3 regions of the Variovorax multivorans genome follow, and region 1 is predicted to be linked to each of the others. Evidence: predicted binding sites of a transcription regulator. Region 1 holds the regulator's gene; each other region holds the start of a gene.
What was found. Region 1 encodes LexA, which represses DNA repair genes until DNA is damaged. Its sites were predicted from a motif close to ACTGTATNNNNATACAGT; they were not measured.

Region 1 (9,570 bases):
AACGTAGTGAAGGCCGTGCTGGACGCGCAAGGCAACGCCATGTACTTCAGCCGCGCACCAATCCCTTGGTGGCGTGACGGCTCCGCCAATGGCGCGGCGCCTGCGGTGCTGCCTACCCCTGCCCCGCTGCGTCACATCGGCATCTACGGCTATCGCGCGGGCTTCGTGCGACAGTTTCCCTCGCTGCCACCGGCTCCCGTCGAGGCGACCGAGGCACTCGAACAGCTGCGCGCGCTGTGGCACGGCCATCGCATCGCGGTGTACGTGAGCCATGTTGCACCCGGACCGGGCATCGACACGCCCGAAGACCTGGCGCGCGTGCGCGCCGTCTTCGCCGCCGCGCCTCCCGCCTGAGGCGCTCCCATGCCTGCGCGGGCGGTGGAAATTCTTCGAGGGCACGCGTGCTATCCTCGACGCAACTCCGCCTTGCCCAGCCCTCGGGCCGACGCTCGGCGCGACACAAAATCTAAGAACCGTCCGAGGACACCATGAGACTAATTTTGCTGGGCGCGCCCGGGGCGGGCAAAGGCACGCAAGCGGCCTTCATCTGCCAAAAATACAGCATTCCCCAGATTTCGACCGGCGACATGCTGCGCGCTGCTGTCAAGGCCGGCACGCCGCTCGGGCTGCAAGCCAAGGCCGTCATGGACGCAGGCGCCCTGGTCAGCGACGACCTGATCATCAATCTCGTCAAGGAACGTATTGCGCAGCCCGATTGCGCAGCCGGCTTCCTGTTCGACGGTTTCCCGCGCACCATCCCCCAGGCCGACGCTATGAAGGCGGCCGGCGTCAAGCTCGACTACGTGCTCGAAATCGACGTGCCCTTCAGCGACATCATCGAACGCATGAGCGGCCGCCGCTCGCACCCGGCCTCGGGCCGCACCTACCACGTCAAGTTCAATCCGCCCAAGGTGGAAGGTAAGGACGACGTCACTGGTGAAGACCTGATCCAGCGCGAAGACGACAAGGAAGAAACCGTGCGCAAGCGGCTCGACGTGTACAGCCAGCAGACGCGGCCACTGGTCGACTACTACTCCGCCTGGGCCAAGACCGACCCAGCCGCCGCGCCGAAGTACCGCGCCATCAAGGGTGTGGGCACGGTCGACGAGATCACGCAGCGTGCGCTGGCTGCACTGAGCAGCTGATCCCGATCTGATTCCCGAAACCGCCCCTTCAACGGGGCGGTTTTGTTTTCACCCCAGTAGTTCCAGCATCAGCGCGATGCGCGCCTTCGCGGGTGTCAGCGCGCCCGCATCACGGAGCTGGTCCCCGGCCTTCGGCAGGATGCGTCCGTTCGCGCAACGCGTGGCTCGAACCACCGCAACGCCCGCGTCCTGCGCCTTGAGCGCTGACGCTTCCAACGCATGGTGCAGGGTGCCGTTGCCGGTGGCGGCGAGCACCAGCCCGCGCACGGGCCCGGCAGCGCCGTGCTGCAGCAGGGCTTCGATCACAGCTCCGCTGACGCCGGCATGGCTCACGACGATCTCGACGCGGGGCCACTGCACGGAGGTCGCCTCGAAGAGCTTCGACGCCTGCGACGCCGATCCCTCGGGCCACTCCCGGACACGGCGCACCTCTCCTTCTTCGACGTAGCCGACCGGCCCCGCATCGCCTGAAGCAAAGGCATCGAGCCGATAGGTGTGCACCTTCTGGATATCGACGCCACTGTGGATAGCGCCGGCGCACACCACGGTCACGCCCCGTGCGCCTTCCGTCGCGGCGACGCTGACGGCGTCGCGCACGTTCTGCGGTCCGTCGGGCGCCAGCGCGGTGGCCGGGCGCATCGCACAGGTGAGCACCACGGGCTTGGACGGAGCCAGCACAGAGTGCAGGAAGAACGCCGTCTCTTCGAGCGTGTCGGTGCCATGCGTGATCACCACGCCCGCCACGTCGGCCTGGGCCAGCCAATGCGCACAGCGCCGGGCCAGCTGCTGCCAGATGTCGAACGACATGTCCTTGCTGTCGACCTGCGCCACCTGCTCTGCTTCCAGCGATACACCCTGGGGCGCCTCGATCCCGCCCAACAGATCGGCCACGCCCACCTGCCCGGCGGTGTAGCCGATGTTGTCGCCGCTGCTGGCTGCCCGGCCGGCAATGGTGCCGCCCGTTCCCAAAACCACCACACGACGGCGCACTTCAGGCGAAGAGGAATTGACCATGGCTTGTCAACTTTTAAAAACTGGTTAAAAATACAGGTACTGGATATCTAGCCAGTGCCGCAAGGAACCACATATGCAGTTCGCCGTGAAGCTTACAGCCCGCCAGCAGCAGATCCTGGATCTCATCCAGAGCGCCATCGCACGCACTGGTGCGCCACCCACGCGCGCCGAAATCGCCAATGAGCTCGGGTTCAAGTCGGCCAACGCCGCCGAAGAGCACCTGCAGGCGCTGGCACGCAAGGGCGTCATCGAACTCGTCAGCGGCACCTCCCGCGGCATCCGCCTCAAGGGCGACGCCCTGCGCTCTCTCAACGAAACGCGTCATCGCGAAGGTGGCCAGTTCTCGCTCTCGCTGCCCGGCATGGCCCAGCTGGCGCTGCCGCTCATTGGCCGCGTCGCAGCCGGCTCCCCCATCCTGGCGCAAGAACACGTCGACCAGACCTACTACGTCGAGAACACGCTGTTTCAGCGCCAACCCGACTATTTGCTCAAGGTGCGCGGCATGTCGATGCGCGACGCCGGCATCATGGACGGCGACCTGCTCGCGGTGCAGGCCACCAAGGAAGCGCGCAACGGCCAGATCGTGGTTGCGCGCCTGGGTGACGAAGTGACCGTCAAGCGCCTGAAGCGCAACAAGCAGGTCATCGAACTGCACGCCGAAAACCCCGACTACCCGACCATCATCGTCCAGCCGGGCGAGCCTTTCGAAATCGAAGGCCTCGCGGTTGGCCTCATCCGCAACACCATGCTGATGTAGGCCTCGCGGCCTGCTTTCCGCAGCACCCCATCCGGCAGCGACAGGTGGCGGGCGTATGGCGAAGAGTCGCCATCACCCTGTCGCGGCCGATTCAAGAAATCCTGCCTGTGTTCAACCTCATACTTTTTTGGAGTTCACATGGGAATCGCCCTCCTCGCCATCGCTGATTTCTGGATGCCGCTGCAATCGCTGGCCAGCCGCCTGATGCCGGCGCGCCGCCCTCACCGCAGGGATCGCCTCGACGCAGCCGAAACCTCGGCCGGATTGCGCTATGTAGCAGTGCGCCCTGCCTGCACCGCCCGCTCCAGCGGCACTGCAACGCCCACAGCCCCAGCGCGTCCGTTGCGCGTGGTCCGCGTGGTCGACGGCAAGGGCCAGCAGCACAGCAACCGCGTCGTGATCTCTGGTCGCATGGCCGACGTCTGCGCCGAACTCGACCGGCTGGCAGCGCTCGAAACCGCCGAAACCATGGCCACGCCCCCGCGTTCAACACGCCTGCATTGAGCCCGAACACCCCTGCGAGCGGCTGTGGGGGCGGGTATCCAAACGTTCACGGGCACGACATTCCAATGCTGCGAGGCACAATGGCACGCCATGAACATTGTGATCCTCGACGATTACCAGGACGCCGTGCGCAAATTGCGCTGCGCCGCCAAGCTGGACGCGTACGCGGCCAAGGTCTACACCAACACGGTGAAGGGCATCGGGCAACTGTCGGTCCGCCTCAAGGATGCCGACGTGATCGTGCTGATCCGCGAGCGCACCCATATCTCGCGCCAGCTGATCGAGAAGCTGCCCAAGCTCAAGCTCATCTCGCAGACCGGGCGCGTCGCCGGGCACATCGACGTCGCGGCCTGCACCGAGCGCGGCGTGGCGGTGGCGGAAGGCTCGGGCTCTCCGCAGGCGCCTGCGGAGCTCACTTGGGCGCTCATCATGGCTGCCATGCGCCGGCTGCCCCAGTACATCAGCAACCTCAAGCACGGTGCATGGCAACAGTCAGGCCTCAAGTCGGCCTCGATGCCGCCCAACTTCGGGCTCGGCTCGGTGCTCAAGGGCAAGACGCTGTGCATCTGGGGCTATGGCCGCATCGGCCAGTTGGTCGCGCGCTATGGGCAGGCCTTCGGAATGCAGGTCGTGATCTGGGGCCGTGAAGCCAGCTGCGCCAAGGCCCGCTCCGACGGCTTCCAGGTCGCGCAGAACCGTCACGAGTTCTTCGCCGCTGCAGACGTGCTGTCGGTGCATCTGCGGCTCAACGAAGAAACCAACGGTCTCATCACGCTGGAAGACCTCTCGCGCATGAAGCCGACTGCGTTGTTCGTTAACACCTCGCGCGCCGAACTGGTCGAAGCCGACGCCCTGCTCGCCGCACTCAACCGCGGCCGCCCCGGGCTGGCAGCCATCGACGTGTTCGAGAGCGAGCCGCCGCTGCAAGGCCATGCGCTGCTGCGCCTCGAGAACTGCATCTGCACGCCGCACATCGGCTACGTCGAGCAGGAAAGCTACGAAAGCTATTTCGGGCAGGCCTTCGACAACGTCGTGAGCTACATCAACGGCAACCCCACGAACATCGTGAATCCCGGCGCGCTGCAGGTCCGCCGGTGAGCCGGCCGGCGCCACAGGGTGCGCTCTGGGCGCTGCTCGTTGGCAATTTCGTGATTGGCACGGGCGTGATGGTGGTGCCCGGCACGCTCAATGAAATCAGCACATCGCTCTCGGTCACGGTCGCCACCGCGGGGCAACTGATCACGGCCGCCGCGGCGGTGATGTGCATCGGCGCTCCGCTGCTGGCCGCCGCAGTGGCGGGCTGGGACCGCCGGCAACTGCTGGCCATCACCCTGCTCTGGTACGCCGCCGGCCACGTCCTCTGCGCGCTGATGCCGAGCTTCGGCGCCCTGCTGCCGGTGCGCATGCTCACGGTGATCGCGCCGGCCATCTTCACGCCCCAGGCTGCGGCCTGCGCCGGCATGCTGGTGCCGCCCGAGCATCGCGGACGCGCCGTCACCTTCGTCTTCCTCGGCTGGTCGATGGCATCGGTGCTGGGCCTGCCCATCGGCGCGCTGATCGGCGGGCATCTGGGCTGGCGCATGGCTTTCATGGCAATCGCGGCACTCAGTGTCGCGAGCGCGACATCGATCTGGCTCACCTTGCCGGGCGGCATCCGCCCTGCCGCGTTGACCGCCGAAGCATGGTTGCGCGTGTTGCGCAGCCCGGTGCTGATGGGCATCGTGTCGGTCACGGCGCTGCAGGGCGCCGGCCAGTTCGTGCTGTTCAGCTATTTCGGTCCGATCCTCAAGCAGAGCTTCGGTGCCGACGCCACCACACTGAGCGTGATGTGGGCGCTGTTCGGCGTTTGCGGGCTGGTCGGCAACATGGTGGTCAGCCGGTACATCGACCGCGTGGGCGCCGGCCGCATGGTGCTGATCACGACCGTGCTGATCGCTTCGAGCCTGCTCGTGTGGCCGCTGGCCTCCACGCTCGCCTGGCTGGCCGTTGTGCTCGTTCCCTGGGGTCTGGGTTGCTTCGCCACCAATTCGGCCCAACAGGCCCGGCTGGTGGGCCTGGCGCCCGCACTCGCGCCGGGCTCGGTGGCGCTCAACAGTTCCGGCATCTATACCGGCCAGGCCGTGGGCGCTGCGCTCGGCGGCTGGCTGCTCGCCAACGATGCGGGCGCCTGGATGAGCTGGGCCGGCCTGGGCCTGGTGCTGATCGCCATTGCGCTGAGCGTGGCCATCGACCGCAGCCGCCGCACGGCCTGAAAACGCCTCCGCGTAAAACCCGTCACGCCCCATCCGCGCGGGACTGCAAAATCGAAGCCTTCGACAGCAGCATCTGCTCGGCACCTGCTTCGACACCTACTTTGGCGCCTGCACGGCAGGCCCGGATACCACCCAACCAGTGAAAATCTCCAGCAAATGACAGTGAACTACTCCCGAATCGGCGTCATCGGCGCCGGCGCCATGGGTCGCGGCATCGCGCAGATTGCCGCCCAGGCGGGCAGCGAAGTGCTGCTGCTCGACAGCTTCGCGGGCGCCGCCGAACGCGGCCGCGAAGCCCTCGTCGCCCAATGGAACAAGCTGCACGAGAAGAACAAGATCGACGCCGCCACGCGCGATGCCCAGATCGCCCGCGTCAAGGCCGTCGATTCCATCCAGGCGCTGGCCGGCTGCGATCTTGTGATCGAAGCCGTGGTCGAAGATCTGGAAATCAAGCGCAAGCTGTTCCGCGAGCTCGAAGGCGTGGTGGCCGAGACCGCCACGCTGGTCACCAACACTTCTTCGCTCTCGGTGACGGCGATCGCGGCCGGGCTCAAGCGCCCCGAGCGCATCGCGGGCTTCCACTTCTTCAACCCCGTGCCGCTGATGAAGGTGGTCGAGGTGGTCGCGGGCTTCAAGACCGCGCCCGAGGTCTGCAAGCAACTGGCCGACTATGCGGTGCAGATGGGCCACAGCGCCGTACAGGCACAAGACACGCCCGGCTTCATCGTCAACCACGCGGGCCGCGGCTACGGCACCGAGGCGCTGCGCATCGTCGGCGAAGGCGTGACCGACTTCGTGACGGTCGACCGCATCCTCAAGGACCAGGCCGGCTTTCGCCTCGGCCCGTTCGAGCTGTTGGACCTGACGGCGCTCGACGTGTCGCACCCGGTGATGGAGTCGATCTACCACCAGTACTTCGAGGAGCCGCGCTTCCGCCCGAGCGTGATCACCGCGCAGCGCCTGGCAGCCGGCGCCCTGGGCCGCAAGACCAACGAGGGCTTCTACCGCTACAACGACGGCGTGATGCAGCAGACGCCCGAGGCGCCGCCGCCAGTGGTCGAGGGCACGCCCTCCGTCTGGGTCTCGCCGCGCGCAGCACGTCGCGCCGAGCTGCTGCGCCTCGTGAACACGCTGGGCGCGCAGATCGACAGCGGCGCCACGGCCGCGCCGCATTCGCTGATCCTGGTTGCGCCGCTGGGCTTCGACGTGACCACGGTCGCCGCGGTCGAGCGCCTGGACGCCACGCGCACCATCGGCATCGACATGCTGATCGACGACGCCGCCACCAAGCGCCGCGTACTCGCCACCAACCCCGCCACGCGCCGCGACATCCGCGACGCCGCGCACGCCCTCTTCGCCCGCGACGGCAAGGCCGTGAGCGTGATCCGCGACAGCGGCGGCTTCGTCACGCAGCGCGTGATCGGCACCATCGTCAACATCGCCACCGACATGTGCCAGCAGCGCGTGTGCACGCCGGCCGACCTCGAAACCGCGGTGCAGCTGGGTCTCGGCTATCCGCGCGGCCCGCTCGCCATGGGCAACCTCTACGGCCCGACCAACATGCTCGAAGTGCTGTTCAACCTGCAGACGGTCTACGGCGACCCGCGCTATCGCCCGAGCCCGTGGCTGCGCCGCCGCGGCGCGCTGGGCCTGAGCCTGCTGCACGAAGAAGAATAAAAACAAGCCATGACCGCCGAACTCAAAAGCACAAGCGAAGGCAGCACCATGGTGCTGACGATCGCCAACCCCACCCAGCGCAACGCACTGGGCCCCGAGATCTACGCCGCTGGCATCGAGGCGCTTAACGGCGCCGAGAACAGCGCCGAGATCCGCAGCGTCGTCATCGTGGGCGAAGGCTCATGGTTCTGCGCCGGCGGCTCGCTGCAGCGGCTGCTGGCCAACAGGCAGCTCGACCGCTCGGTGCAGGCCGAGAGCATCGAGGGCCTGCACAACTGGATCGATTCGATCCGCACCTTTCCCAAGCCGATCATCGCGGCTGTCGAAGGCGCGGCGGCCGGCGCCGGCTTCTCGCTCGCGCTGGCCTGCGACTTCGTGGTTGCGGCGCGCGACGCGGTGTTCGCGGCCTCGTACAGCAACGTGGCGCTGTCGCCCGACGGCGGCCTGAGCTGGCACCTGGGGCAGCAGCTGCCGCGCCAGCTGGCGAGCGAATGGCTGATGAACGGCGAGCGCATCGGCGCACCGCGCCTGCATGCGCTGGGCCTCGTCAACGAACTCACCGAAAACGGCCAGGCGCTCGCGGGCGCGTTGGCCCTGGCCACCCGGCTCAACGCGCGCGCACCGAATTCGCTGGCCAGCATCAAGGAACTGCTCAGCGAGGCACGGGGCGCCACGCTGGCTTCGCAGCTCTCGCAGGAGCGCGACCATTTCGTGCGCAACCTGCACCATGCGAACGCGGGCATCGGCATCGCCGCGTTCCTCGAGAAGAAGCCGCCGCAGTACGAGTAACGCCAAATGGCGTCGCTCCCGTGACACCCCCCAGCTTTTCAGTCGCCGAGAGGACAGACCAATGGACGACCCCATTCTTACCATCGAAGAACGTGAAGCGATCAACAGTGGTCGCTGGTTTTCTTCTCTATCTCCATCGCTACGGCACGACATCCTCCGATGCGCCTTTGTCAAACGCTACAAGGACGGCGACCTGATCGCTGCCCGCGGCGACCCGCCCGACCACTGGATTGCCTGCGCCAAGGGCGCGGTGCGCGTCAGCTCGACGGCCGTCTCGGGCAAGCAGGTGACGCTGACCTACGTGGAGCCGGGCATCTGGTTCGGCGACGTGGCGATGTTCGACGGGGATCGGCGCACGCACGACACCTACTCGCATGGCGACAGCACCATCCTGTGCGTGGCGCGGGCCGACTTCCAGAAGATCCTTGCCTCGCATGTGGAGCTGTACGAAGCGCTGATGCGGCTGCAGGCGCGCCGCATCCGCACGCTGTTCGGGCTGGTGGAAGACCTCAACACCCTGCCCCTGCGGGCAAGGCTGGCCAAGCAACTCATTCACCTCGTGCGCAGCTATGGCGTGCCGAACCTGGAAGACGGCAGCCAGATGCGCATCGGCCTGCAACTGGCGCAGGAAGAACTGGCGCAGCTGCTGGGCGCGTCGCGCCAGCGGGTCAACCAGGAACTGAAGACCATGGAGCGCGAGGGCACCATCCGGATCGAGCCGGGCGGCCTTGTGGTTCTGGACCGCGCGGCGCTGATGCGCGTCTCGGAAGCTGAGAACTAGAACACGGACAGACAGACAAGACCCACCGACATGAGCCAGGACTTCTCCAACTTCATCGGCACCCGTGCCGTCTCGCAACAGCACGCTTTCGATGTCGATGCGCTCGCGGCCTGGCTCGAAAAGAACCTCGACGGTTTCAAGGGCCCACTGACGGTCGAGATGTTCAAGGGCGGCCAGTCGAACCCGACCTACAAGCTCGTCACGCCCTCGCAAAGCTACGTGATGCGCGCCAAGCCCGGCCCGGTCGCCAAGCTGCTGCCCTCGGCCCATGCGGTAGAGCGCGAATTCAAGGTCATGAGCGGCCTGGCCGGCACCGACGTGCCGGTGCCACGCATGCATTGCCTATGCGAAGACGAAGCCATCATCGGCCGCGCCTTCTACGTCATGGAGTTCATGCAGGGCCGCGTGTTGTGGGACCAGTCGCTGCCCGGCTTCAGCAACGCCGAGCGCGCGGCTTACTACGACGAGATGAACCGCGTGATCGCGGCGCTGCACACGGTCGACTTCGCCGCCCGCGGCCTGGCCGACTACGGCAAGCCCGGCAACTACTTCGAGCGCCAGATCGGCCGCTGGAGCAAGCAGTACAAGGCCTCGGCCGATGGTGCCGGCGAGCTCTCGCAGCCCATCGAGGCCATGGAGCGGCTGATCGAC
Region 2 (9,570 bases), on a different contig from region 1:
TGGGTGAATCGCGAAATGCGATTCACCAATGAATTACGAGACGTCAATTAATGCGGGGGACGACGGTGTCCACTCCTGCAGGCTGAGCTTTTCCACGGCCATGTCGACGAACGCCGAGACTGCCAGCGGCCGCTGCTGGCGGCTGGGGTAGACGACGCTCAAGCCGCGGCCCGCCCGCATGTATTGCGGCAGCACTGGCACCAGCCGGCCAGCCGCCACCTCCGCCGCCGTCAGGATCGACGGCAGCGCGACGATGCCGAGCCCGGCGCAAGCGGCCTCGCGCAACGCCACTTGCATGTTGCTGGTGAAGCACCCTCTCACTCGCACCTCTTCCTCTATGCCGTCGGCCCCCTGGAGGCGCCAGATGGCGAGATTTCCGGTCTCTGGTGGCTGTGTCACGCACGCGTGCCTGCTCAATTCCTCCAGATCGGCGGGCGCACCATGCGCCGCCAGATAGGCAGGACTGGCAAGAAGCCCCCCGTAGCTTGCAAAGATCCTGCGGGCAACATAGCTGGAGTCCGGCAGGGACCCGATGCGAAACGCGACGTCGATGCGGTCGGCAATGAGGTCGGCCGTGATATCGCTGAGAACAAAGTCGATTTGCACCAGGGGGTGTGCAGCGAGAAAGGCCGACACCCATTCCATTTCGAAGTATTCGAAGAAGCTGGCCGAGGCGGCCACCCGGATCACGCCGCTCGGCTCCTGGCTATCCGCGACGTGCGATTGACCGGCTTCGATCAGCTCCTCGACCGCCGGGCCGCATCGCTCGTGAAAGGTCTGGCCTGCGTTCGTCAGCGTCAGCTTGCGGGTGGAGCGCTGCATCAGCCGGGTGCCAAGGCGCGCCTCGAGTTGCTGGATGCGCCGGCTCACCGTTGCCGATGGCATGCGCAGCTGCCGCGCGGCCTCGGCAAAACTGCCGAGGCGCGCAACTTGCACGAACATTGCGACTTCGTTCAGATCGAGCACGGATATTCTTTCTGTGAATGGCGGAAATACGATTTGCTTGCGGCGTTCGGTTTTTTTCAACTTCGCAACTGCTATCGATCGATACCCGAATTGCAATCACACAGCGCCATTCGGCACCGGCACAATTACATCGACACTGAGCAGAAGCTGACCCATTGACCTTGACGAGCGTTCAAAAATAAAGACCTGCATATCGATATTTGTTTTGACACTATTTATCCTTTGTTGCTTTGTTATAAACAGGCAGTCAATAGTTAATCTAATCAATCACTTGCCGCCAAAGCGGCTTGGCCACAGTTCTTCATTTCCGATTCGCATGCAAGCCTTTCCCAATGCAGATGCCCTGCGCGATCCGCGCTCCCTGGACGACCTGCTCCTGTACCGGCTGTCGCGTGCCGTGCGTGCCTGCAGCGGCATGGCAACCCGCCTGGTCGAAGGCGGCTTCGGCATCACGCATCGCGAGTGGGGAATGATCGGCATGCTTGCGCAGATCGGCGAGATCACCTCCTCCGCATTTGCCGAGCGCCTGCAACTGGACCGTGTGCGCACCTCACGCGGCCTGCGTAGCCTCAGCGAAAAGAAACTGGTGGAGCGGCGCCAGGATGCGCAGGACGGCCGCGAAGTGCATGTGCGTTTGAGCCCTACCGGCCGCGAGCTCTGCGATGCGCTGTTTCCGCGGGTCGCCCGCCTCAACATGGATCTTCTCGACGGCATCGACGCGGAGCATCTCGACATCCTTCTGGAGTGCCTGCACCGGCTCGAACTGCGCGGCAGGGAACTGAGCGCGCTGGGCGTGGTCCCGGAAAAAGCCGACCGCCGCTCGGGCGGCACGCGGCATCGGTGGCCCGAGTGCGCGCCTGAGTACGGCTAGAACAAATTGCCCTGCCCTGCCGCACCCGGTGGCCGGAACGCAGTGACATCCAGCGGAATGCGCTCGCGGTTGTAGCCGAGGCGGTTCGTGGCCTTCTCGAAGCGCTGGTGGATCAGGTCGGCCCACAGGCCCGAGCCCTTCATGCGCGTGGCGAAGTCGGCGTCGTAGTCCTTGCCGCCGCGCATCTCGTGGATGCGCGCCATGATGCGGTCGGCGCGCTGCGGATAGTGCAGCATCAGCCATTCCTTGAAGAGTGGCGCCACCTCCCACGGCAGCCGCACCACCGTGTAGAAGGCGCTGCGCGCGCCGGCCTCCCACGCGGCTTCAAGCACCTGCTCCATGTCTTCAGTGACGAAGGGAATCTGCGGCGCCACGCTCACGCCGACCGGCACGCCGGCGTCGGTCAGCGTGCGGATGGTGCGCAGCCGGCGATGCGGCGCGGCGGCGCGCGGCTCAAGCTTGCGGGCGAGTTCGCCGTCGAGCGTGGTCACGGTCACGTACACGGCCACCAGGTGCTCGGCCGCCATGGGGGCGATCAGGTCGAGGTCGCGCTCGATGGCGCTCGACTTGGTGACCAGTGCGAATGGATGCCGCGTTTCCTGCAGTAGTTCGATGATGGAGCGCGTGAGCCGCAGATCGCGCTCGATGGGCTGGTAGCAGTCAGTGGCGGTGCCGATGGCGATGTAGCTGGGCTTGTAACTCTTGCGCCCGAGCTCGGTGCGCAGCACTTCGACGATGTTGCGCTTGGCGATCAACTTGGTCTCGAAGTCGAGTCCGGGCGAGAGGTTCAGGTAGCTGTGCGTGGGCCGGGCGAAGCAGTAGATGCAGCCATGTTCGCAACCGCGGTACGGATTGAGCGAGCGGTCGAAGTAGATGTCGGGCGAGTCGTTCCCGTTGAGCACCGATTTCACGTCCTCGAAGCGCACTTCGGTGGCAATGGGCTGCAGTTCATCGGCCTCGGCCACGCCTTCTTCGAGCGTGCCCCAGCCGTCGTCGAAGGCGTTGCGCTCGTCCTTCGAGAAGCGGTGCGCGATGTGCGTGGCCGCGCCGCGGCCCTTGATGGCATGAATGGGGATCCGGGCAGCTGGCATGGCAACTCCTTCGATGCTGGATTTACTGTTTATTCATACAGTATTCCACTGATTCACCGTTGTCGCCAGTTTTTCAATTTCTCTATTGACAGAAATTTCGTAAATCCTAAACTCGACGCCATGGAACTCACCGACATTCAACGCAAGTTCGTCCTGCACTGGGGCGAAATGGGCTCCATGTGGGGCGTCAACCGCACCGTCTCGCAGATCCACGCCCTGCTCTTCGCGCACGGCAAGCCCATGAACGCCGAGGAGCTGTGCGACACGCTCGGCGTCGCCCGCTCCAACATCAGCAACAGCCTGAAGGAGCTGCAGGCCTGGAATCTCGTGCGCGTGACCCACACGCTGGGCGACCGGCGCGACTATTTCGAGACCAGCGTCGACGTGTGGGAGCTGTTCCGCACCGTCGTGCGCGAGCGCAAGGAACGCGAATTCGACCCCACCGTGCGCGTGCTGCGCGAGCTGGTCTCCAGCCCCGACTTCCAGAAGGAACCGGCCGATGCGCAGGACCGCATCCGCTCCACCATGGAACTCATGGACAAGCTCGCCACCTGGGCCGACGAAATGCTGCGGCTGTCGCCCGGCACGCTCGACAAGGTGATGACGCTGGGCGCGAGCGTGCAAAGATTCGTGCGCGGTGATGCAGCTTCGACCGACAAGGGCAAGGACGCAGACCCGGACGCGCACCATGCCAGCCTGCCGATGATCTGAGGCCCTTTTTTTGTCCGTCAGTTTCTGTTTTGACAGAAATATCGAGAACCAAAAGCACCATGAGCCACACCGCCCTTCCTGCCTACCCGCTCACGATCTACTTCGACGCAAGCTGCGCGATCTGCTCGGCTGAAATGGGCAGCCTCAAGGCGCGCGATGTGGCGGGCCGGCTGCAACTGGTCGACTGCTCGCCAGCGGCGTTCAGCAACGGCCCGGCACCGCGTGATGCATTGATGGCCGCCATTCACGTGTCGGACGCTGAAGGCCGGGTCTTCGTCGGCGTGCCCGCAATCCGCATCTGCCGCACGGCGGTGGGCCTGTCGAGCGGCAGCTTCCTGCTCGACCTGCCGATCGTCGCGCCGCTGGCCGACCGCGCCTATGCGCTGCTGGCGCGCAACCGCTACCGCATTCCGCGCTGGCTGGCCGCAAGGCTGGCGGGGCGCGTCGCGCCTTCCTGCGACGACGGCAACTGCCGCCTCTGAGAACCAACGAACAAGCAACCACCGAGGGAATCGCCATGCCCACTGTCTTCCAGCCCGACTTCCGCGTGCCGCACGAAACGCCCCTGCGCACTCCGGCAAGCCACGCCAGCGCGCCCATCACGTCCGAGGACACGCAGGACTACTTCACCGAAGTCGCAGTCGACTACAGCGCCTGGAGCCCCAGCTACAACATGCACTTCGGCTTCTGGCGCGCGGGACTGAATCCGCTGCGGCGCGAAGGCATGCTGGTGGAGATGAACCGCGTGGTCGGCAGCGCGCTGCAGCTCGGCGACGCACAGCCCGGCACCGCGCCACGCCGCTGCGTGATCGACATGGGCTGCGGCGCCGGCGCCACCGCGCGCACGCTGGTCGGCGACGATCCATCGCTCTACGCCATCACCGTGACCAACGTCGCCGTGCAGAACCGCATTGCCGCGAAGCTCGACGCCGCTGCCGGCGTGGCCGACCGCATGGCGCACCTCGAAGCCGACTACACACGCACCGGCCTGCCCGCCGCGCAAGCCGATGGCGCGTGGGCTGTCGAAAGCGCCTGCTATGCCGACGGCACCGCCAAGGCCGACTTCATCCGCGAAGCCGCACGGCTGCTGAAGCCCGGTGCGCGGCTGGCTGTCGTTGACGGCTTTCTGCTGCGGCCCCAACCCGGCCGCCTGGCCAGCTGGCTGCACCGCCTGTGGGCCGACAGCTGGGCCGTGCCCACGCTGGCCGTGCGCGAAGACTTCGTCGCCGCGCTGCGCGAGCACGGCTTCGACGATATCGAGGTGAAGTCGCTGCGCTGGCGCGTGGCGCCCAGTGCGCTGCACATCCCGGTGCTGGCCACCCGCTTCACGCTGGCCGAGCTCTGGAAGGCGCGCGGCAAGCTCAGCCCGTGGCGGCGCAAGCACATCGTGGCCAGTTACTGCGCGCTCGCGCTGGGCATGTTCTGGCGCGACTTCGACTACTGCATGGTCACGGCGAAGCGCCGCGCCGACTGACAGAACGAACAACACAAGCACAACGAGGAGAAGAGGTTTCCACATGAGCAACGACAACGAAGAAAGCAGGCTATCCGAGCTCGCCCCCGCCGAGCAGGCCGAACCCAGGCGTCGCATGCCCTTCGCGTGGTTCTGGCCGATCCTGGCGGGCGCGCTCGTCGCGCTGGTGCTGCGCATCGTCTTCGTCGGCGGGCCTGGCCAGCGCTTCTCGCCGATGCTCGGGTCATTCGTGTACTTCGTGCCCGCAGTGTGCGGCGCGGTCACGGTGTACCTGGCCGAGCGCATCGAGCGCCGCAGCTGGGGCTACTACCTCTGGGCGCCGTGGGTGGCGACCGCGCTCTTCGTCGCCGGCACGCTGGCGGTGTTCATCGAAGGCATCATCTGTGCGATCGTCATCATTCCGCTGTTCGCGGTGATGGGCAGCGTCGGCGGTCTGGCGATGGGCATCGTGTGCCGCATCACCAACTGGCCCAAGCCCGCGCTCTACAGCTTCGCCCTGATGCCGCTGCTGCTCGGCGGCATCGAGCCCCAATTGCCCAACCCGGACCAGTTCTCGAACACCTCGCGCACGCTCTTCATTGCCGCGCCGGCCGAGCGTGTGTGGCACGAACTCAACGCCGCGCGCGACATCCGCCCCAGCGAAGTCGGCGACGCATGGGCCTACCGCATCGGCGTGCCGATGCCGGTGTCGGGCGTGACCGTCGACACACCCGAGGGCCGCGTGCGCCAGGTGCAATGGCAGAAGAACGTGCACTTCGAAGAAATCGTCACCGAGTGGCAGCCCAACCGCCTGCTGAAGTGGCGCTTTCGCTTCTCACCAGACTCCTTCCCGGCCGGAGCGCTCGACGACCACGTGATGATCGGCGGCCAGTATTTCGACCTGCGCGACGCCACCTACACGCTGACCCCGCGCGACGGCGGCACCGAGCTGCGTGTCGAGGTGTCGTGGCGCCTGAGCACGCGCTTCAACTGGTATGCGGACCGGGTCATGCAGCTGCTGCTCAATGACGCCTCGGAGAACATCCTGCGCTTCTACAAGGCACGCAGCGAAGCCACTGAAACGGCGGCAGCAGGATGACGATGCAACCCGTCTTCCAGCAGGCGCTCGGCCCCGCGTGGGACCGGCTCGGCGACGTCATCCGCCGCCACTACACGATGACGCCGTTCTCCGACGACTACGTGTGCGTGCGCGGCACCATGAACGAGGTCTGGCACGCCCCCTGGGCCGCGCTGCTGATGCCCTTCGGCCGGCTGTTCGGCGCGCTCGTTCCGCACCAGGGCACGAACGTGCCGATCGAGGTGCACTACCGCTGCCACCCTGACGACGCCAAGCTTTACTGGGACCGCGTCTTCCACTTCCCGGGCAAGCAGCCCTTCCATTTCCGCTCGCACATGGAACACGACGCGGGGCAAGGCAGCGAGGTGATCGAGTACGTTCGCTTCGGCATCGGCATGCGCCTGGCGGTGAGCGCTGAAGACGGCGCGGTGGTGTTCCGCGACATGGGCTACATCTGGCGCATCGCGGGGCTGCGCATTCCGCTGCCGCTGGGCCTCTTTCTCGGCACCGCCTATGTCGAGGAACGGCCCGACCCCGCCGATGCCGACCACTTCACCATGAAGATGCTGCTGCGCCACCGCTGGTTCGGCGACGTGTTCCGCTACAGCGGGCGTTTTCACCTGGGCCCGCGGTTAGGGCCACAATGAGCGCACCATGCCACGCCGCCCCGAAAACCTCTACGCCCAGTACCACGCCCACGTCTACTTCGCACCCGATACGGTGGTGCAGGCCCGCGCTCTCTGCGAACGGGCGGGCCACGAGCTGATGGTGGCGGTCGGCCGCGTGCATGAGCGGCTGGTGGGGCCGCATCCGCACTGGAGCTGCCAGCTCGCCTTCGACGCCGCCGAGTTCGACCAGGTCATCGGCTGGCTCGACGCCAACCGCAACGGGCTCGACGTGTTCGTGCACGGCGTGACGGGCGACGACTTTGCCGACCACACGGCGCACGCCATGTGGCTGGGCGAAGAAAGCGCGCTCGACCTGCGGATGTTCCGGCACTAGGCCAGCTCTCAGAACTCCGCGTCGAGTTCGTCGATCTCTTCCGGCTCCTGCTTCGCGGCCGTCACCCATTCCTTCATGGCCGGCAGTTCCATCACGCGCTTGCAGTAGGCCGCGCACACGTTGTCGAGCGCCACGTCGTAGCTCAGGAAGCGCGTGACCACCGGCGCGTACATCGCGTCGGCCATGCCTGGCTGCTTGCCGAACAGGAAGGGGCCGCCGTACGCCTTGAGGCATTCGCGCCAGATGGCGACGATGCGGTCGATGTCGGCCTGCGCGCGCGACCACACCTTGAAGTTCTTGAAATGGGCCTTGATGTTCATCGGCAGCGCGCCGCGCATCGAGCCGAAGCCCGAGTGCATCTCACCGCAGATGGCGCGGCAATGGGCGCGGGCCGCCACGTCGTCCGGCAGCAGGCCGGCCTTGGGCTTGATCTCGTTGAGGTATTCGCCGATGGCCAGCGTGTCCCACACCTTCACGCTGCCGTGCTGCAGCGAGGGCACGAGCATCGACGAAGACAGCAGCAACATCTCGGCCTTCATGGCCGGGTCATCAGGCGGAATGACCTTCTCGCTGAAGTCCAGCCCGGCCAGCCTGCACATCAGCCAGCCGCGCAGCGCCCACGCGCCGTAGTTCTTGCTGCTGATGGTGAGAACGGGTTTGGCCATCGTGAAGCTCCTTGGGCGTTGTGTCGTTGCGTGCAAGCGCCATGCCATGCGGTTGGCCCACAACTTGCCTGCGAGGTATTCATGCTGTACCGGGCCTACCAGAACCAAGCCGACCTGCTCTCTCCGGCGCGGCTCGCGGCGCAGTACATGAGCAAGGCCCTGTGGAAAGACGGCACGGAGCGCACCATATTGCGGCGCATGGCCGCCCAGTTCGAGGTGTTCTCACGCATGCGGCTGACCCATACGCGGCCCGACTACGGCATAAATAGCGTCATGGTCGACGGTGCGGAAGTGGCCGTGCACGAGGAGACCACCCTCGTTTCGCCCTTCGGCACCCTGCTGCATTTCCGCAAGGACACCGATGCGGTGCATCCGCCGGTGCTGCTGGCCGCACCACTCTCGGGCCATTTCGCCACGCTGCTGCGCGAAACCGTGCGCACGCTGCTGCGCGACCACGACGTGTACCTGACCGACTGGCACAACGCGCGCGACGTGCCGCTGTGGCACGGCGGCTTCGGCCTGGACGACTACACGCGGCAGCTCATCCAGTTCCTGGAGGCCGTGGGGCCGGGCGTGCACATGGTCGCGGTCTGCCAGCCCTGCGTGGCCGCCCTGGCCGCCACCGCGCTGATGGCCGAAGACGACAACCCCGCCACGCCGCGCAGCCTCACGCTGATGGCCGGCCCGGTCGATTGCCGCATCAACCCGACCGGTGTGAACACGCTGGCCACCAGCAAGCCCATCGAGTGGTTCAGGCGCAACCTCATCAGCCATGTGCCGTGGCCGCACGCCGGCATGATGCGGCGCGTGTACCCGGGCTTCCTGCAGCTGTCGGCCTTCATGAGCATGAACCCCGAGCGGCACAAGAAGCAGTTCGAGGACATGTACAGCCACCTGGTCGAAGGCGACATCGAGAAGGCCCGCACCATCGGCACCTTCTACGACGAATACCTGGCCGTGAACGACCTGCCGGCCGAGTTCTACCTGGAGACCGTCGAGCGTGTCTTCCAGACGTATGACCTGCCACGAGGCGTGCTCACCGTGGGCGACCGCACCGTGAACCCCGCCGCCATCCGCCGCACCGCGCTGCTGACGGTCGAAGGCGAGCGCGACGACATCTGCGCCGTGGGCCAGACAGTGGCGGCGCAAGACCTCTGCACGGGCATCCGGCCGTACCTCAAGACGCATCACCTGCAGGCCGGCGTGGGGCACTACGGGGTGTTCAGCGGCAGTAAGTGGAATGCGCAGATCTATCCGCGCGTGCGGGAGACTATCCACGCCGCGGCTGAACTGAACGGCTAGGACTGGCGCCGCGCGCGCACGCCCTTGCCGCTCACGCGCCGCACCATCGCCTCGCCGGCTTGCGGCAGCCGCTCGCGCAGGAACGCGATCAACTCCTGCGCCACCACATTGCGCATCGGCCCCGGCAGGTAGGCCAACACCACGCGGCGCTCGACGCGCGGCTTCAGCAGCGGCACCACCACCAGTTCGGGGTCGCGCAGCGACGAGGTGTACAGGCGCGGCATCAGGCCCAGCGCCTGCCCGCTGCGCACCAGCGCATAGAGCGTTTCGGAATAGCTCACGCGGTACGGCTCCGGGCCTTGTGCGAACTGCGCGCGCGCCGGGTTTCCCAGCGCGGGCATGCTGCCGCGTTCGAACAGCACCAGCCGCTCCTTGCCGATGGCCTCCCACTGGGCATCGCCGGCCGCTGCCAGCGCATGGTCGCGCCGCAC
Region 3 (9,570 bases), on a different contig from region 1:
GCCGAAATTCACGATGAAGACCAACATGCTGGCCATCGGCATGCGCAAGAACGAGCCGCGCCTGAAGGCCAAGCTCGACGAGTTCGTGAAGGCACAGCTCAAGAGCGGCGAGCTCAACACCATCTACAAGAAATTCCACGGCGCCGACCTGCCGGCGGACGTGATGCGCAACGCAGGCTGAGCACGATGGCGAAGATCGACCAGGTAGAAATCGCGCAGATCGACATTGCGCCCAAGGTCAAGCGCACCGACGCCATCCAGTCCTTCGTGACGCAGGAGACCGTGATGGTCACCGTGCGCTGCGACGACGGCTCGGCGGGCACGGGCTACACGTACACCATCGGCACGGGCGGCTCGTCCATCGTGGCGCTGCTGAACGACCACCTGGTGCCGCGCCTGATCGGGCGCGACCCGCAGCAATACGAAGCCATCTGGCGCGACCTGTTCTTCCACACGCACGCGACCGCCGTGGGCGCCATCACCAGCCTGGCGCTGGCGGCCATCGACACCGCGCTGTGGGACCGCAACGCACGCGCGGCGAGCCTGCCGCTGTGGCGGCTGGCCGGCGGTGCGCAGGCGCGCGTGCCGGTCTACACGACCGAGGGCGGCTGGCTGCACATCGAGCCCGCGCAACTGGTCGAGCAGACGCTGGCTGCGAAGGCCGACGGCTTTCTCGGCGCGAAGATCAAGGTCGGAAAGCCGCATGTGGCGCAGGACATCGCACGCCTTTCGGCCGTGCGCGAAGCCGTGGGCGCGGACTTCGAGCTGATGGTCGATGCCAACCAGAGCTTCACCGTGGCCGAAGCCATTCGCCGCGCGCGCCAGTACGCGCCGCTCGATCTCGCGTGGTTCGAGGAGCCGATGCCAGCCGAGCACGTGCGCGGACATGCGCAGCTGCTGGCGAGCACCAGCGTGCCGATCGCGGTGGGCGAGTCGATGTACCACCCGTCGCAGTTTGCGGAATACATCCAGCAGGGCGCCTGCTCCATCGTGCAGGCCGACGTGGCGCGCGTGGGCGGCATCACGCCGTGGCTGAAGATCGCGCATCTCGCGGAAGCGCACAACATCGCGATGTGCCCGCACTTCCTGATGGAGCTGCACGTGAGCCTGTGCGCAGCGGTGCCGAATGCGCGCTGGGTGGAATACATCCCGCAGCTCGACGACCTCACGACGAGTCGGCTGCGCATCGAAGGCGGCCATGCGGTGGCGCCGGAGACGCCGGGGCTGGGCATCGAGTGGGATGCCGACCAGTTGAAGGCACGGCGCAAGTTCGCGCCGATCGTGGTGCGCGGCTGAGTCGGTCAGCCGGCTTCGAGCAGGTTGCGCAACGCCTGCAGGTCGCGGGCGATCCACTGTGCATCGCGCTCGAAGGCCGCATCGTCCATGTGCGGTTGGCGCAGCAGCGTGAACTGCAGCTCGCAGGCGTCGGGCGCAACGCCGATCACGCGGAACGGCAGGTAGACCTCGGGCACGCCTTCGGGCGCGACCCAGTGGTCGAGCACACCGAGGTCGTTGCGCGGCGCGAAGCGCATGCGGGCCTCGCCGCTCTCGGGCGTGCGCACGATCCAGTGGTCGCCGTGCGGCACCAGCGCGCTCTTGGCGAGGCCGCTGGCCCAGTCGGGCAGCCGCTTCGGATCGGCCGCCAGCACATAGGCGCGGCGCCATTCGCACTGCACGCGCTGCGTGATGACGCGGGACTGCGCGGCGTGGTCTTCATTCGTCGGTTTCATCGAAATCGCTCCTGAGTACCTTGGACACGACGGCGCCGGAGAACCCGCGCGCCATCAGGAATCGCATCTGCTTGGCCCGCTCCTTCGCATCGGCGGGCGGCGCGTCGAAGCGGTGGCGCCACAGGGCCGTGGCGCGTTCGACTTCTGTCTCCTGCAGGCTGGCCACCGCTTCAGCGATGGCCTCTGGGGCGATGCCCTTGGCCTGCAGCTCCTGCTTCACCCGCAGCGCGCCCGAGCGGGCGGCACGCTGGTTGAGCACCGAGGCCACCACGCGCGGCTCGCTGATGAAGTCTTTCGCTGCCAGCTCGTCGAGCGCCTTGGCCAGCGTGCCGGGCTCTTCTTCATGCTTTGCCAGCTTGCGCTCCAGCTCCGCGCGTGAATGCTCGCGCTGACTCAGCAGGCGCAGTGCGCGGCCTTTGAGGGACGGGGCGTTGAATGCCATGCGGGGGTCGCTCGCGCGGCCCCCGGGGAGCCGCGCTCTGGCTTATTCGCCCTTGTCGGCCTTCTCGGCCTTGGCAGCCTTCTGCGGCTTCTCGGGCGTGGCGCCGGCATCGGCGGCCAGCAACGGGATGCCCAGCGATTCGCGCACCTTGTTCTCGATCTCGCGCGACAGCTCGGGGTTCTCGCGCAGGAACTCGCGGGCGTTGTCGCGGCCCTGGCCGATCTTCTCGCCGTTGTAGGCATACCAGGCGCCCGACTTGTCGACGATCTTGGCGGTCACGCCCATGTCGATGATCTCGCCTTCGCGGCTGATGCCTTCGCCGAACAGGATGTCGAACTCCGCCGTCTTGAACGGGGGCGAGACCTTGTTCTTCACCACCTTCACCTTGGTTTCGTTGCCGATGGCCTCGTCGCCCTTCTTGATGGTGCCGATGCGGCGGATGTCCAGGCGCACCGAGGCGTAGAACTTCAGCGCGTTGCCGCCGGTGGTGGTTTCGGGCGAGCCGAACATCACGCCGATCTTCATGCGGATCTGGTTGATGAAGATGACCATGCAGTTGGTCTTCTTGATCGTGGCCGTGAGCTTGCGCAGCGCCTGGCTCATCAGGCGGGCCTGCAGGCCGGGCAGCGAGTCGCCCATTTCGCCTTCGATTTCGGCCTTGGGCGTGAGGGCGGCGACCGAGTCGATGACGATCAGGTCGACGGCACCAGAACGCACCAGCGAATCGACGATTTCAAGGGCCTGCTCGCCGGTGTCGGGCTGGCTGATCAGCAGGTCGGACAGGTTCACGCCGAGCTTCTGGGCGTACTGCACGTCGAGCGCGTGTTCGGCGTCGACGAAGGCGCAGGTGCCGGCCTGCTTCTGCATGGCGGCAATGACTTGCAGCGTGAGCGTGGTCTTGCCCGACGATTCCGGGCCGTAGATTTCGATCACGCGGCCGCGCGGCAGGCCGCCGACGCCCAGCGCGATGTCCAGGCCCAGCGAGCCGGTGGAAACCACCTGGATGTCTTCGAGCGCCTCGCCTTCGCCGAGCCGCATGATCGTGCCCTTGCCGAACTGCTTTTCGATCTGGGCCAGCGCGGCTTGCAGCGCCTTGGCTTTTTCACTGTTGGCGACCGAGATGCTTGCGCCCTTGACGACTGCGTCCATGTGGAAACTCCTTGAAAATCAACGGTTTGTGTTGGGTTTCATCCGATCTGCTTTTAACTACAGGCTGGATGCTTGAACAGTAGTGTAGGGGCTCATGGGTTGGCGTAAACCCATTTTTTGGTCAGTTTGCTTTACCATTTACCGCCATGGCCGAAGCCGCTTTCCCGACCGACCCCGATGCCTGGCGCCAGACCCACCTGGGCCGCCTGCTCGGCCACGCCATGCGCCGCTTCGACGAGCGCGTGCTGGAGCTGATGGCGCACGACGTCGACGTGCCGCTGGCGCTGTCGAACCTCGCGGCGCGCGCGCAGGTGAGCGCGGCGCACATCCACATCACGCGGCACCTGGCGCGCGAGGGCTCGCGCCTCACGGAGCTGGCCGAGCGCGCCGGCATGACCAAGCAGGCGATGGGTGCGCTGGTCGACCAGTGCGAGGCCTGGGGGCTGGTCACGCGCGGGCCCGATCCGCTCGATGCGCGGGCGCGGCGCGTGCTCTTCACCGCCGACGGACTGGCCTGGCTCGACGCCTTCCGCAGCGCGGTGACGCAGGCCGAGAGCGAGTTCCGAAACAGCGTCGGCGACGAGATCGCCACCGTGGTAACGATTGGACTGGAAGCCTACACAGCGGGCTAGACTCGCCCCAGAGACAAATGTGAACGGCGCCGGTTTGGCGCCCGAACGGGCCGGAGGTGACGCATGCGGATTCTGATTGCCGAAGACGACCAGGTGCTGGCCGATGCCCTGCTGCGCAGCCTGCGCACCTCGGGCGCGGCGGTCGACCACGTGGCGAACGGCTCGCAGGCCGACACCGCGCTCATGACCCATGACGAGTTCGACCTGCTGATCCTCGACCTCGGGCTGCCCAGCCTGCACGGCATCGAGATCCTCAAGCGCCTGCGCGCGCGCGGCTCGCAGTTGCCGGTGCTGGTGCTCACCGCGGCCGACAGCGTCGAGGAACGCGTCAAGGGCCTGGACCACGGCGCCGACGACTACATGGCCAAGCCCTTCAGCCTGCAGGAGCTCGAAGCGCGCGTGCGCGCCCTCACGCGGCGCGGCATGGGCACCACCAGCAACGCCATCCGCCACGGCCCGCTGGTGTACGACCAGGCTGGCCGCGTGGCCACCATCGACGGCAAGATGATCGAGCTGTCGGCGCGCGAACTCGGCCTGCTCGAAGTGCTGCTGCAGCGCGCCGGCCGGCTGGTGAGCAAGGACCAGCTGGTCGACCGCCTTTGCGAATGGGGCGAGGAGGTGAGCCTCAACGCCATCGAGGTCTACATCCACCGCCTGCGCAAGAAGATCGAGAAGGGGCCTGTGCGCATCGCGACGGTGCGCGGGCTGGGCTACTGCCTCGAAAAAATCCAGTGACGACGACGCGGCAGCCGCCACGCGCGGGCGGCGGCATGCCGGAGGACTTGGCGCGATGAAGCTCTTCCAGCGCGCGCAGCGCTCGCTTTTCGGCGAGATCCTCGACTGGATGCTCACGCCGCTGCTGCTGCTGGTGCCGGTGAGCATCGGCGTCACCTGGCTGGTGGCGCAGGGCATTGCCAACGCGCCCTTCGACCGCGCGCTCGAACACAACGTGAAGGCCCTTGCCGAGCTGGTGACGGTGAAGGAAGGGCATACGCAGTTCGTGCTGTCGCAATCGGCGCGCGAGATCCTGCGGGCCGACGATGCCGGCCACGTGTACTACCAGCTGCTCGACGGCCACGACACGCTGCTGAGCGGCGAGCGCGACATTCCGATGCCCGGCCTCGACGAACCGCTGCCGGCCGGCCAGGTGTTCCTGCACAACAGCGCCCTGCATGGCAAGGAGGTACGCGTGGCCTCGATGTGGATCGCCAGCGGCACCGACGACGTTCCGCCCACGCTGCTGCAGCTGGCCGAGACGCGCGAGAAGCAGTCGGTGCTGGCGGCCGAGATCATCAAGGGCGTGCTGCTGCCGCAGTTCGCCATCCTGCCGCTGGCGGTGCTGCTGATCTGGCTGGCGCTGGTGCGCGGTATCAAGCCCCTGTCGGTGGTGGAGGCGCGCATCCGCGAGCGGCGCCCGGGCGACCTGAGCCCGCTCGACGAATCGTCGGTGCCACTGGAAGTGGTGCCGCTGGTGTCGTCGGTGAATGAACTGCTCGACAAGCTCAACGATTCGATCGGCACGCAGAAGCGCTTCCTGGCCGACGCGGCGCACCAGCTGAAGACGCCGCTCGCGGGCCTGCGCATGCAGGCCGACCTGGCGCAGCGCGAAGGCGCCAACGCCGACGAGCTCAAGCAATCGCTCAAGCAGATCGGCCGCGCGAGCAAGCGCGCCACGCACACGGTGAACCAGCTGCTGTCACTGGCGCGCGCCGAAGGCAACAGCGCCAACGCGCACCACCAGCCCTGCGACCTGGCGCGGCTCACCATCGAGGTGGTGCGCGAGGCGGTGCCGCGCGCGATCGAGAAGCGCATCGACCTGGGCTACGACGGCGCGGAAGCGGGCGCACCGGGCGTGATGTTCGACGGCAACGCAACGCTGCTGAAGGAGCTGGTGCGCAACCTGGTCGACAACGCGATCAACTACACGCCGTCGACGCCCGAGCGCCCCGGCCTGATCACCGTGCGCGTGCTGGCCGACCCCTTCGGCCACGTGCTGCTGCTGCAGGTGGAGGACAACGGCCCCGGCATCGCCGAGGCCGACCGCGAACTGGTGTTCGAGCCTTTCTACCGTGTGCTCGGCAACGAGGCCGACGGCTCGGGCCTGGGCTTGCCTATCGTGCTGGAGATTGCGAACCAGCACCGCGCGCGGGTGAAGCTGGAGGATGCGCATCCTGGCAAGCAGCCGCCGGGAGCGCTGTTCACGGTGCGCTTCGAGGGTGAAGCGGCACCTTGATTGATCAGGGGAATCAGGGAGCGGGCGCGCCCGGTTTCGCTTCCTTGCGGATCTGCAGCCACTCGGGGTGGATCTGGCGCGACATGCGCTGTGGCTCCCGCTCGTTGAGCGCGGCCGGAGCCAGGCCGAAGCCGGCAAGATCGCCGCGCGCCCACAAGAAATAGCCGGCATTGGCCAGCAGCAGAACGATGAGGAGCAGGCGCAGCTTCATACGTGTCAGAGGGTCATGCCGCGAGGGCGCACGCTCACTTCATCACTCGAGATCAGCTGCAGGCCGGCGTCGGTACGCACCTGCAGCTCGCCGCCCCAGGCCACGCCTTCGCACAGGCCGGCGGTGCCGTCGCTGAGCACCACTTCGCGGCCGCGCAGCACGTCGCGCGCGGCAAAGCGCTCGGCAAAAGACGCGAAGCCCCTGGCCTCGAATTCGAGCACGCTGCGCACCAGCGGCTCGGCCAGTTCGCACAGCACTTCCGGCGCGGTGGCCCCGGGGTGCCACTGGCGCAGCCAGGCCGGCGGTGTGCGCATGCCATCGCCTTCGCGCGCGCCGATGTTGATACCGATGCCGATCACGAGATAGCGCGGCGCATCCGGCTTGCCGGTGGACGGCAGCGCGGTTTCGATGAGGATGCCGACCAGCTTGCAGTCGTTCACCCACACGTCGTTGGGCCACTTGAGGCCGACCTTGTGCGCGCCCGAGGGATCGAGGCTTTCGGCCACGCTGACACCGACTGCGAGCGACAGGCCAGACCAGTCGGCCGGCGCCAGAGGCAGGCCGAGCGAGAAGGTCAGCGAGGCCGATTCTTCCTGCTGCGGCGCGCTCTGCCAGGGCCGCCCGAGACGGCCGCGCCCCGCGGTCTGGCGCTCGGCCACGAGCAGCACGGGCTCGACGCGGCCGGCACGCGCACGGCGCATCAGCTCAGTATTGGTGGAGTCGATTTCGGCCACGGCCTCGACCACGAAGCCGGGCAGCAGCGGAGCGACCGACGCGGCGATCCGGTCTTCGAACCAGGCGGCCGAGGTGCTGCTGCTCATGGTCAGTCCTCGGCGGACTTTTCCTTCTTGGCGGATTTTTTCTCCGCCTTCTTTTCGGATTTCTTCTCGGCTTTTTTGTCGGCCTTCTTTTCAGCCTTCTTGGCTTCTTTCTTCTCGGCCTTTTTCTTTTCAGCCTTCTTCTTGGCCTTCTTCTTTTTCTTCTTTTCGTCCTCATCGTCCTTGGGCGTCAGCAGCGTGCCGCGGCACTGCTCCGAGCCGCACCAGCAAGGAAATTCGGACAGAAGCTTTGGCGTATACGGCTCGTCGATGATCAGGCCGTAGTCGTAGTTGAGCTCTTCGCCGGCGGAGATGTTGCGCAGCGCCTTGATATAAACGCGCCCATCGACCTCGTCGGCTTCGCAGTTCGGCTCGCACGAGTGGTTGATCCAGCGGGCGGCGTTGCCCTTGACGTTGCCGTCGATCACACGCCCGTCGTCGATGTGAAAGTAAAAGGTGTGATTCGGCTGGGCCGGGTCATGCGGATGGCGGCGCAGCGCCTCCTTCCAGTTGATGACTTCGCCCTTGTATTCGATCAGCGTTTCGCCCTCGGCCAGATCCTGCACGGCGAACACGCCGTTGCCATGGACATTCGAGCGCCGCGTCTGGATGCGGCGACCGGCGGAAAGTGGGGATTTGGAAGGCATCGCCGAAGTCTGTTAGTTTGAATATGCACACATGCGCGTGTGCGCGTGCGCACGCGGGAAGCCGCAGAGTATAGAGAGCCCTTAGATGACAAAGACTTTGGTAATCGCAGAAAAGCCGTCGGTGGCACAGGACATCGTCCGTGCCCTCACGCCGGTTGCAGGGAAATTCGACAAACATGACGAGCATTTCGAGAACGACACCTATGTCGTGACCAGCGCTGTCGGTCACCTGGTCGAAATCCAGGCGCCCGAGGAGTTCGACGTCAAGCGAGGCAAATGGAGCTTTGCCAACCTGCCGGTGATCCCGCCTCATTTCGACCTCAAGCCGGTCGACAAGACGAAGACGCGCCTGAACGCCGTGGTCAAGCAGGCCAAGCGCAAGGACGTGACGCAGCTCATCAACGCCTGCGACGCGGGGCGCGAGGGCGAACTGATCTTCCGCCTGATCGAGCAATACGCCGGCGGCAAAGCCGGCCTTCACAAGCCGGTCAAGCGCCTGTGGCTGCAGTCGATGACGCCGCAGGCCATTCGCGACGGCTTCGACGCGCTGCGCACCGAAAAGCAGATGCAGGGCCTGGCCGACGCTGCGCGCTCGCGCTCCGAGGCCGACTGGCTGGTGGGCATCAACGGCACGCGCGCCATGACCGCGTTCAATTCGCGCGACGGCGGCTTCTTCCTCACGACCGTGGGCCGCGTGCAGACGCCGACCCTCTCCGTCGTTGTGGAGCGCGAGGAGCAGATCCGCAAGTTCGTCTCGCGCGACTACTGGGAAATCCACGGCAGCTTCGCGGCCGAGGCCGGCGAGTACCCGGGCAAGTGGTTCAACCCCGACTGGAAGAAGGCCAACGCGCCGCTCCTGGCTAACGGCGAGCCCGACTCCGAACAGCGCGCCGACCGCGTGTGGAACGAGCAGGAAGCCCGCGCCATCGCCGACGCCTCGCGCGGCAAGCCCGCCACGGTGACGGAAGAGAGCAAGCCCACCACGCAGGCCTCGCCCGCGCTGTTCGACCTGACCTCGCTGCAGCGCGAGGCCAACGGCCGCTTCGGCTTCAGCGCCAAGACCACGCTGGCGCTGGCGCAGAGCCTGTACGAACGCCACAAGGCGCTGACCTACCCGCGTACCGATTCGCGCGCGCTGCCGGAAGACTATCTGCCGGTGGTCAAGCAGACCATGGGCATGCTCGCCACGAGCGGCATGAAGCACCTGGCGCCGTTCGCCCAGCAGGCGGTCGACGGCAACTACGTCAAGCCCAACAAGCGCATCTTCGACAACGCCAAGGTGTCGGATCACTTCGCCATCATCCCGACGCTGCAGGCGCCAAGCGGCCTGAGCGATGCCGAGCAGAAGCTCTATGACTTCGTGGTGCGGCGCTTCATGTCGGTGTTCTTCCCGAGCGCCGAACACCAGGTGACCACGCGCATCAGCACGGTGGAGCAGGGCGGCAAGAAGTATCCCTTCCGCACCGACGGCAAGGTACTGGTCAAGCCCGGCTGGCTCGCCATCTACGGCAAGGAAGCGCAAGACGACGAGAAGGAAGACGACAAGGACGGCAAGCGCCTCGTGCCGGTGAAGCCGGGCGAGATCGTGAAGGCCGAGTCGGTCGACACCAAGGGCCTGAAGACGCGCCCGCCCGCACGCTACTCCGAAGCGACGCTGCTCGGCGCCATGGAAGGCGCGGGCAAGACCATCGACGACGACGAGCTGCGC

Region 2: a site for LexA is predicted at 2,953-2,970, ahead of ACSFCA_RS14810 (PA0069 family radical SAM protein). Genes of this name have one in related genera too.
Region 3: a site for LexA is predicted at 3,368-3,385, ahead of recA (recombinase RecA). Genes of this name have one in related genera too.

What each region holds. Positions count from the first base shown of each region.
Region 1 is NZ_JBPJZL010000001.1:242,491-252,060, forward strand. It holds gene kdsB (3-deoxy-manno-octulosonate cytidylyltransferase) at 1-354, shown strand, start outside; gene adk (adenylate kinase) at 489-1,145, shown strand; gene ACSFCA_RS01145 (asparaginase) at 1,194-2,159, opposite strand; gene lexA (transcriptional repressor LexA) at 2,233-2,916, shown strand; gene ACSFCA_RS01155 (hypothetical protein) at 3,055-3,420, shown strand; gene ACSFCA_RS01160 (D-2-hydroxyacid dehydrogenase family protein) at 3,511-4,518, shown strand; gene ACSFCA_RS01165 (MFS transporter) at 4,515-5,672, shown strand; gene ACSFCA_RS01170 (3-hydroxyacyl-CoA dehydrogenase) at 5,829-7,349, shown strand; gene ACSFCA_RS01175 (oxepin-CoA hydrolase, alternative type) at 7,359-8,138, shown strand; gene ACSFCA_RS01180 (Crp/Fnr family transcriptional regulator) at 8,200-8,919, shown strand; gene ACSFCA_RS01185 (phosphotransferase) at 8,950-9,570, shown strand, end outside.
Region 2 is NZ_JBPJZL010000005.1:301,291-310,860, forward strand. It holds gene ACSFCA_RS14800 (LysR family transcriptional regulator) at 34-966, opposite strand; gene ACSFCA_RS14805 (MarR family winged helix-turn-helix transcriptional regulator) at 1,283-1,837, shown strand; gene ACSFCA_RS14810 (PA0069 family radical SAM protein) at 1,834-2,928, opposite strand; gene ACSFCA_RS14815 (GbsR/MarR family transcriptional regulator) at 3,049-3,639, shown strand; gene ACSFCA_RS14820 (thiol-disulfide oxidoreductase DCC family protein) at 3,699-4,121, shown strand; gene ACSFCA_RS14825 (SAM-dependent methyltransferase) at 4,157-5,113, shown strand; gene ACSFCA_RS14830 (SRPBCC family protein) at 5,157-6,191, shown strand; gene ACSFCA_RS14835 (DUF4166 domain-containing protein) at 6,194-6,817, shown strand; gene ACSFCA_RS14840 (DOPA 4,5-dioxygenase family protein) at 6,825-7,172, shown strand; gene ACSFCA_RS14845 (glutathione S-transferase) at 7,181-7,837, opposite strand; gene ACSFCA_RS14850 (polyhydroxyalkanoate depolymerase) at 7,919-9,139, shown strand; gene ACSFCA_RS14855 (LysR family transcriptional regulator) at 9,136-9,570, opposite strand, start outside.
Region 3 is NZ_JBPJZL010000006.1:387,116-396,685, forward strand. It holds gene ACSFCA_RS18035 (transporter substrate-binding domain-containing protein) at 1-181, shown strand, start outside; gene ACSFCA_RS18040 (mandelate racemase/muconate lactonizing enzyme family protein) at 187-1,296, shown strand; gene ACSFCA_RS18045 (SRPBCC family protein) at 1,302-1,730, opposite strand; gene recX (recombination regulator RecX) at 1,714-2,172, opposite strand; gene recA (recombinase RecA) at 2,215-3,321, opposite strand; gene ACSFCA_RS18060 (MarR family winged helix-turn-helix transcriptional regulator) at 3,468-3,953, shown strand; gene ACSFCA_RS18065 (response regulator transcription factor) at 4,017-4,688, shown strand; gene ACSFCA_RS18070 (sensor histidine kinase) at 4,744-6,186, shown strand; gene ACSFCA_RS18075 (sporulation protein) at 6,200-6,397, opposite strand; gene ACSFCA_RS18080 (biotin--[acetyl-CoA-carboxylase] ligase) at 6,403-7,218, opposite strand; gene ACSFCA_RS18085 (SET domain-containing protein) at 7,221-7,862, opposite strand; gene ACSFCA_RS18090 (DNA topoisomerase III) at 7,948-9,570, shown strand, end outside.